Regions from separate parts of the Methylobacterium sp. CM6244 genome, predicted to be linked through region 1. Evidence: predicted binding sites of a transcription regulator. Region 1 holds the regulator's gene; each other region holds the start of a gene.
The links. Region 1 encodes PhoB, which activates phosphate uptake and scavenging genes when phosphate is short. Its sites were predicted from a motif close to TGTCATNNANCTGTCAT; they were not measured.
Positions count from the first base shown of each region.

Region 1 (2,199 bases):
AACGGGAGCGTACCTTCGTGGCAAAGCGCGTCAGCCTCTGGAACGCCGGGTGCCCGGTTGCGCGTGCGCTCGATGTCATTGGCGACTGGTGGTCGCTCCTCATCATCCGCGATGCTTTCGACGGAGTGCGGCGCTTCAGTGAGTTCCAGACTGGTCTCGGCATCGCCAAAGGTATGCTGGCGACCCGCCTTCGCGACCTGACCGAACGGGGAATTCTGGAGACGGCGCCCGCCTCGGACGGGACCGCCTACCGGGAATACGTCCTGACGGAGAAGGGGCGCGGCCTTTTCCTCGTCATCGTCGCGCTTCGACAATGGGGGGAGGCTCATCTCTATGAGCCGACCGATCGCCGGTCTCGCTTGGTCGATCGTGAAGTCGGGGCTCCGGTCGCTCAACTCACCTTGCGATCCGCCGATGACCGTCGTCTCGGTTGGTATGACACGCGGGTGCTGAAGCCCGACGTCACCTGACAAGGTGACGTAGCGACGTCGAAAGCGGATAAACCGCATAGTGGAGCGGTCGTTTCCGCCCATGATCAATGTCCGCTTTCAGCGGATGGCGGCGGCCGCAGGATCCGTCGACGTTGGGCCGAAAGTAGACCCGGCAGCGGGCACCAAACGTCGGATTTACGCCCCCAGGGCTGACGGATTCAGACATCTGCCTGACGACTGTTCCCCTTATTCAGGAGGATTCGACAGGCGTGACCGTTCCCCCTCCCCTGGAAGGAAGAGGGCTTATTCTGCCCGCCAGATGGGTGAATGCCTGCCCCCTCCGGGGGCGAGCACATGCCGGAACGGACAGACGTCCGAGATCGAACGCGATATCTCGTGGCGGCCGGAATGGCATCGGTTCGCGAGGATCGCCCGCGGGCAAGGCCACCCACCATCGTCACGATGGGGATGCTCGTTCCGGACGGAGCGGCGAGAAGCCGGCCGTGGCCTCACTCGTCCGTGGAGAACATCTCGTCGAAGGAATAGCCGGAGCCGCGCACGGTGCGGATCGGGTCGCTCTGGCGCGGGCGGTTGATCGCCTTGCGCAGGCGGCCCACATGGACGTCCACCGTGCGCTCGTCGATATAGACGTCGTGGCCCCAGACCCCGTCGAGCAGCTGCTCGCGCGAGAACACGCGGCCGGGGCTCTGCATCAGGAATTCGAGGAGCTTGAACTCGGTGGGCCCAAGATGGATCTCGCGGCCCTGCCGGCGGATGCGGTGGCTGACCCGGTCGAGTTCGATATTGCCGGCCACCAGCAGGTCCGACACATGGGTCGGCTTGGCCCGGCGCAGGAGCGCACGCACCCGCGCGAGGAGCTCCGGCACCGAGAACGGCTTGACGATGTAATCGTCGGCGCCGGTGCCGAGGCCGCGGATGCGGTCGCCCTCCTCGCCCCGCGCCGTCAGCATGATCACCGGCAGCCGCTCGGTCTCCCGCCGTGCGCGGATGCGGCGGCACAGCTCGATGCCGGACAGGCCGGGCATCATCCAATCGAGCAGGACGAGATCGGGAACCTGCTCCTGAAGGCGCAGATCGGCCTCGTCGCCCCGCGCGGCGGAATCGACGACGAAGCCCTCCGCTTCCAGGTTGTAGCGGAGGAGGAGAGTGAGGGCCTCCTCGTCCTCGACGATCAGGATGCGCGTGTTCATGCGGATGTTTTCAGGGTGATGGCGACCGTCCCGGATGGACGCGACGGCCGCGCCGAGCGTGTGCTGGAGCGGCCGGCAGGGGCAGCGATCAGGCGCTGGCGGGCATCGACACGGTGGCGTAGTTCGACGCGTCGTTCTTCGGGCGGTCCCGCTCGGCGAGCTCGTTCGTGCCGGTGACGAGATAATGGATCGTCTCGGCGATGTTGGTGGTGTGATCGCCGATCCGCTCGATGTTCTTGGCGCAGAACAGGAGATGCGTGCAGAACGAGATGTTGCGCGGATCTTCCATCATGTAGGTCAGCAGCTCGCGGAAGAGCGAGTTGTAGAGGGCGTCGATGGAATCGTCGCGCTCCCACACGTCGAGGGCGGCCTTCACGTCCTGGCTGCCATAGGCGTCGAGGACGTCCTTCAGCTGCTCCTGCACCAGATCGCCCATATGCTGGACGCCGATGACGATCTTCTGCGGCTGGATCTGATCGGCGATGGCGACCACACGCTTGGCGACGTTCTTGGACAGGTCGCCGATCCGCTCGAGATCGTTCGACACGCGGATCGCC
Region 1 is NZ_CM139247.1:205,828-208,026, forward strand. It holds gene ACYQML_RS00980 (winged helix-turn-helix transcriptional regulator) at 18-470, shown strand; gene phoB (phosphate regulon transcriptional regulator PhoB) at 941-1,642, opposite strand; gene phoU (phosphate signaling complex protein PhoU) at 1,731-2,199, opposite strand, start outside.

Region 2 (2,199 bases), 1.4 Mb from region 1:
CTCAGCAGAACCCTCGGCGAGGGAGCCCGAGAAGTAATAGTTGATATTCTCCTCGCAGGTGAGCCACGTCCCCCAGGGGGTGGTTCCGCCGGCGCAGTTGTTGATCATGCCCTTCACCGTACGGCCCACAGGATCGGCCGTCGTCTTCAGCCGGTCGGAGCCTGCGGCGGGACCGGACAAAGTCATCACCGTCTCCGCGGTGATGCGCCGGGCGTGAGGCGAGTTCGGCACCACGGCCCATTTGCCGTCCGTTCGCTTCACCTCGATCACCGATCCGCCATGGGCGGCCATCTCGATATCGACGAGCTCGCGGTTCATGCCCTTGAACGCGACGGTCTTGATATCCTGGCGGCCGAGGCCGGGGAACATCAGCTCCTCGTTGGTGTATTCGTGATTGACCACGAGAAGTCCGTGCGCCGCCGGATCGGCGGCGCCGGGCATCGGGAAATAACCGACGAAGTCGTTGTTGTAGCCGAATTGCCGGGCCTGGGCCTCCGCCGACTGGTTCCGCGGATCGAAAACAGGCGCGCCAGGCAGGACTGGATCGCCCCAGCGGATCAGGATGTCGGCATCGTGCCCCTCGGCCACGTGATGGTGGGTGTCCGAACCCGCTTCGATTTCCTTGAACGGGAACGGCGTCGCCCGTCCCTGCGCCGCCGCAGCCGGGGCGGCGGCGAGCGCGCGGGGCGTCACCACCGCGGCGATGGCGCCGACCCCGAGGAGACCGCGCAGGAGGTCGCGCCGGTCGAACCGCGCGGCGACCACATCGCCGAACGTGGCGTTGCCGCTCGTATTCGTGCCTGCATCCTCGCCGTCTTCGGCGGCCTGCGAGCGGGTGCGCAGCGGCTCGGTCATGGTGGAACTCGTCCTGTGACTTAGGTGACGGATTCCTAGGAGCCGGACATGGCGGGGCGATGACGGGTCGGATTGGGAACCAATCTCTGGTTTGTGCGTTTCCGCACATAGAGCCGATCGGTGGGAGAGCGACATGGCGCCGTCTGCAGCCTTGAGAATGGTGCGCCACGACGATCTCATCCGCGCGTCGCAGGCTGCGGGTCGTGCCTTCTCGCCGATCGAGGACGGAGCCGACGATGGATCGAGGGCATCCTCCAAATTTCTTGTTCTCTCGGCGGTGTCTCTTGCGGGCTTCCTCGCGAGCTTCGGAGCCTTCCTCTTTTTCGTCTGAGGGCAGCGCAGCCCTAAAGGTCGAGGGAGCCGTCTGCTCGCCGACGAAGCTATGCCTGGCTCAAGCCGACCGAACCATCATATCGCAAGGAAAACAGCCTGCCGAAGGGTGAGAGGGTAGTCTTTGACCCGACCCTTCAGCCTCCTGCCTCGCCAATCGTCGGCTCAGCTTTTCAGGCCGCCACGGACCCGGTAGCCAGCCCTCCGAAGCGGCGGTCGCGATTGCGGTAGGCGGCGAGAGCTTCTTCGAGGTCTCCGGCATCGAAATCAGGCCAATGGCGGCGGGTGAAGTGAAGTTCGGCGTAGGCGCTCTCCCAGAGCAGGAAATCGGAAAGCCGCTGCTCGCCGCTGGTGCGGATCACGAAATCGACCTCGGGGACACAGGCATCGCCCGTCACCAGGGTCGAGAAGGTGGTGCGGGTCATCCCGGGATTGCTGGCGCTGGCGAGCGCGGCGGCGAGAATGGCATCGCGGGCGGAGTAATCGACGGCGATCCGCAGATGCAGGGCTTTCCCCTCGAGTGTTACGGCCTCGGCTCGGCCGATGGCGGCGGCGAGTCCCTCGGGCAAGCGGTCGCGCCGGCCGATCACGCTGAGACGTACGCCGCTTTCGACCAAACGGGCGATCTCGTTGCGCAGGTAGAGCCGGAGCAGCCCCATCAGGGCGGAGACCTCCGCCTCCGGACGTCTCCAGTTGTCGCAAGAGAAGGCATAAAGGGTGAGGGTGCCGATGGCTTGTTTCGGCGCCGCCTCCACGACCCGGCGGATCGCCTCGACGCCTTCCTTGTGACCGAGCGCGCGGGGCAGTCCGCGCCCCGAGGCCCAGCGTCCGTTGCCATCCATGATGATGCCCATATGCAGGCCGGGCGTCTGTTCGCTTTGCATCGCAGAGTTCCTTGGCAAAAAAAGACGGAGTCCAGGCGTCAGGCCGGACGCGCGACGAGGGGGAGGCCCGCGCTCTCGGCCGCCGTCTCGGCGGCCTTTGCGGCGTCCCGCACCACCTGTTCGAGGACGG
Region 2 is NZ_CM139247.1:4,065,858-4,068,056, forward strand. It holds gene ACYQML_RS19130 (PhoX family protein) at 1-855, opposite strand, end outside; gene ACYQML_RS19135 (hypothetical protein) at 989-1,186, shown strand; gene ACYQML_RS19140 (di-trans,poly-cis-decaprenylcistransferase) at 1,359-2,069, opposite strand; gene ACYQML_RS19145 (transcriptional regulator) at 2,108-2,199, opposite strand, start outside.
Region 2: a site for PhoB is predicted at 904-920, ahead of ACYQML_RS19130 (PhoX family protein). Genes of this name have one in related genera too.

Region 3 (2,199 bases), 2.4 Mb from region 1:
CTCGCGGCCGGCGCTGGCCATGTTCTCGAGCGAACGGACCACCCCGTTGACCTGCGGGTGCCAAGCATCGGTGGCGATCAGCAGCCTCACGCGACCGCCCTTGCCGGATTCGAGAGGACCGCGCCTCGTTCCGCCTCTTCGGCGGCAGCGCGTGCCCGCAGCACGCTCGGGTAATGCAGCACCTCCATGGTGCCATCGTAATGCTCGACGATGGCGGTGCAGGATTCCACCCAATCCCCGGTGTTCAGATAGGTCAGCCCGGCGATCTGGCGGTGAGCGGCATGGTGGATATGTCCGCAGATGACGCCGTCGGCGCCCACGCGCTTCGCCTCGGCGCTCAAAAGCTCCTCGAACTTTCCGATAAAATTGACGGCGTTCTTCACCTTCAGCTTCGCCCAGGCCGAGAGTGACCAGTAGGCGAGGCCGAGGCGGCGCCGGATCGTATTCAGATGCGTGTTGATGAAGAGCGCGAACGTGTAAGCCCCGTCACCCAGGAAGGCGATCCATTTGGCATGCCGAACGACCATGTCGAACTGGTCGCCGTGGATGACGAGGTAGCGCTTGCCGTCTGCCGCGACGTGGATCCGGTCGTCCACCACCTCGATCCCACCGAACGTCATGCCGAGATAATCGCGCAGGAATTCGTCGTGGTTGCCGGGGATGTAGATCAACGTCGAGCCCTTGCGCACTTTGCGCAACAGCTTCTGCACCACGTCGTTGTGGCTCTGCGGCCAGAACCAGCCCGATTTGAGCTGCCAGCCGTCGACGATATCGCCGACGAGGTAGATCTCATCGGCGTCGTAATCCCGCAGGAATTCCAGCAGTAACCCTGCCTGACAGCCCTTCGTGCCCAGATGCATATCGGACAGGAAGAGCGTCCTCACGCGGATCGTCTTCTCTGTATCTTCGCCCACGACCCACTCCGAATGGCTTCGGTGCGTTGAGCCAAACCGGATTCCCGTATCAGTTTGATGACGCGACCTCTGCTCGCTTCGCAGCGGACCCCTTTCAAGCAAGGCGCAGAGATGCTGCATTGCGCCACAAATTTTTTGAGTGGCGACGAAGTTTTTTGCATTTTCCTTCGACCGCGAACCTCGGCATAGTCAGGTCCAAGGTGACCCACCGGATCGCGCTGGAAAGCGTGTGTCCGGAGCCCGCACGAGGCAAAATCAAGGCCGCCGACGAGGTGAGAAACGACGTCCACGGCCATGGGAGTGTGCGAATACCGCGCGCCCCGGCCAACGGAGAGAGGCTTGATTCAGTCGAAGGCGGTTGCGTCGAGCATTCCGGACCTCGCGGGCATCGAAGATGCCTCGGGGCTGGCCTCACGCCACCCGTCGATTGACGCGGACCATGCCATCGCATCCGGCCGGAAAAACGTGAGCCGGGCGTTCGGCAACGTTGTCGTATCCTCATCCAAAGCTTAGGAACCGCACTGGCGTCGACCCAAGCCGGATCGCGACCTTAGACTACCGTATTCGAACCCAGCGTCGTGCGCTGCGTGCACGCGAACCAAAGAAGAACCGGAGACACAACATGGCGGCAACGAGACGACCGGGTCGGAATCATCTGTTCGTTCCGGGCCCGACGAACATTCCTGACCGCGTTCAGCGGGCGATGATCGTCCCCTCGGAAGATCACCGTTCGGTCGACTTCCCGACGCTGACCAAGCCCCTGTTCGAAGAGACCAAGGCGGTCTTCGGCTCCACCGAAGGCACCATTTTCCTGTTCCCCGCGTCCGGCACCGGCATCTGGGAATCCGCGCTGACGAACACGCTGCACCGTGGCGACAAGGTTCTGACCTCGCGCTTCGGCCAGTTCAGCCACCTCTGGATCGATATGGCCCAGCGCCTCGGCCTGAACGTGATCGTTCAGGAAGAAGAGTGGGGCACGGGTGCGAACCCGCAGCGGATCGAGGAGGCGCTGCGCGCCGACACGAACCACGAGATCAAGGCCGTCATGACGGTCCATAACGAGACCGCCACCGGCGTCACCAGCGACATCGGTGCCGTGCGTAAGGCGATCGACGCGGCCGGCCACCCGGCGCTTCTCTTCGTCGATGGCGTGTCCTCGATCGGCTCGCTGCCGTTCTACGCCGACGAGTGGAAGGTCGATTGCGCCATCGCGGGCTCGCAGAAGGGCCTGATGCTCCCCGCCGGTCTCGGCGTGATCTGCGTCAGCCAGAAGGCTTTGAAGGCT
Region 3 is NZ_CM139247.1:2,631,124-2,633,322, forward strand. It holds gene ACYQML_RS12160 (glycosyltransferase family 4 protein) at 1-90, opposite strand, end outside; gene ACYQML_RS12165 (UDP-2,3-diacylglucosamine diphosphatase) at 87-914, opposite strand; gene ACYQML_RS12170 (hypothetical protein) at 1,254-1,427, shown strand; gene ACYQML_RS12175 (aminotransferase class V-fold PLP-dependent enzyme) at 1,537-2,199, shown strand, end outside.
Region 3: a site for PhoB is predicted at 961-977, ahead of ACYQML_RS12165 (UDP-2,3-diacylglucosamine diphosphatase). Genes of this name have one in related genera too.

Region 4 (2,199 bases), 820 kb from region 1:
CGGTCTCGTCTCGGGCCGGAGCCGGCGAGGCGAAAGGCCAGGAACGCGGCGACGAGGAAGGCGGCGTTGGAGGCGGCGTTCAGCGGCTCGGCCAAGAAGCCCGCATCCCCGCGCTCGCAATAGGCCCGGATCGGTGCGAACCAGCCGTCGGACATCCTGTTTTCCTCCCCTCCGCATGCCTTGCCAGCCCGACGCGAAGGCCCGATGACGGGCGACCCTCTCCGACCGGATCTCAGAGCCCATGCGGATCGCCACCTGGAACGTCAATTCGATCAAGCAGCGGGTCGGCCATCTCGTCGGCTTCCTCGACGAGGCCAAGCCCGACGTGGTCTGCCTGCAGGAGCTGAAATGCCAGGACGAGGGCTTTCCCCGCGCCGAGATCGAGGCTGCGGGCTACGCCGTCGAGACGCTGGGGCAGAAGGCATATAACGGCGTGGCCCTGCTGGTGCGGGCGCCGCTCACCATGAGCGAGATCCGCCGTGGCCTGCCCGGCGACGAGACCGACGAGCAATCCCGCTACATCGAGGCGCTGATCTCGGGAGAGGATGTGGCCCCCGTCCGGGTGGCCTCGATCTACCTGCCCAACGGAAATCCGACGCCGGGACCGAAATACACCTACAAGCTCGGCTTCATGGAGCGGTTGAGGGTGCATGCGCGTGCGCACCTCGCCGACGAGCGGGCCCTGGTGCTGGCGGGTGATTACAACGTGATTCCCGAGCCCGAGGACGCGGCGGATGCGAGCGCCTGGGTGAGCGACGCGCTGTTCCTGCCCGAGACTCGTTCCGCCTTCCGCGCCCTCCTCGCCGAAGGATTCACCGAGGCCCTGCGCGCCTGCGACCCTCGGCCGGGCCTCTACACGTTCTGGGATTACCAGGCCGGCTGCTGGCAGCGGAACCAGGGTATCCGCATCGACCACCTGCTGCTCTCGCCCCAGGCCGCCGACCGTCTGGTCTCGGCTTCCGTGCAGAAGCATCTCCGTGGCCTGGAAAAGCCCTCCGACCACGTGCCCGTGACGATCGAGCTTCGACCGCGCTGATCCGAGGCCCGAGCTAGTGACGTTCCGGGCGCGACCGCCCCGGGTGAAGGAATGATCTCTCATCGGATCCGTTCGGAGACGATCCTCCGTCACCGGGCGGTCATGCACATGCCGTAACGGCCCTGGAATCGATCACGCCAACCAGCGACGTGAGACCGTTCATGACGCGCGCAGCACGGGCCATCCGCCGCGAGACGAATCTGGGTCTCACTCAGGCCGTCCATCGCAACAGGGCCTTCTCGAAGGCGGGAGTGTCGGAACGCCTGTTCACGGCGGCCTTCAGCGGGTTGGTCTACCCACAGATCTGGGAAGACCCGGTGGTGGACATGGCGGCGCTTCGGCTGCGGCCGGAGGACCACGTCGTCACCATCGCCTCGGGAGGCTGCAACGCGCTCTCCTACCTCACGGCCAACCCGGCACGGATCAGCGCCGTCGACCTCAACGGCGCGCATGTGGCCCTGGGGAGGCTGAAACTCGCCGCCCTCCGGCACCTGCCCGACCATGCCGCGTTCTTCGGCTTCTTCGGCCGCCCCGCCCGGCCCGAGAACGTGGCCGCCTATGACGAGATCATCCGGCCGCATCTCGATGCCACGTCCCGGGCCTATTGGGAGACGCGGCGCCTCGATGGCGGGCGTCGTATCTCGGCCTTCGAGCGAGGCTTCTACCGCTACGGCCTGCTCGGGCGTTTCATCGGCGCGGGCCATTGGCTGGCCCGCCGCTACGGCTGCGATCTCAGTGCCGTTCTGAAGGCGCGGGACCTCGCCGAACAGCGGACGATCTTCGAGAAGGAACTGGCCCCGCTCTTCGAGAAGGCCTTCATCCGCTGGCTCATCCGCCAGCCGGCCTCGCTTTACGGCCTCGGCATCCCGCCCGCGCAATACGTGGCTCTGGCGGGCGACGGCCCCGGTGGAATGGCGGCCGTCTTGCGCCATCGCCTGGAGCGGCTCGCCTGCGGCTTCCCGATCCGATCCAACTATTTCGCCTGGCAAGCCTTCGGCCGCGCCTACGACACCGCGCCCGACGCATCGCTGCCGCCCTATCTCCAGGCCGTGAACCACGCGGCTCTACGCGAGCGCGCTGGCCGCCTCAGCTTCCGCCAGCAATCGATGACCGAATTCCTGCGGGAGAGCCCGGCCGCCAGCGTCGATGCCGTCATCCTTCTC
Region 4 is NZ_CM139247.1:4,608,319-4,610,517, forward strand. It holds gene ACYQML_RS21600 (ceramidase domain-containing protein) at 1-155, opposite strand, end outside; gene xth (exodeoxyribonuclease III) at 242-1,036, shown strand; gene ACYQML_RS21610 (BtaA family protein) at 1,198-2,199, shown strand, end outside.
Region 4: a site for PhoB is predicted at 1,124-1,140, ahead of ACYQML_RS21610 (BtaA family protein). Genes of this name have one in related genera too.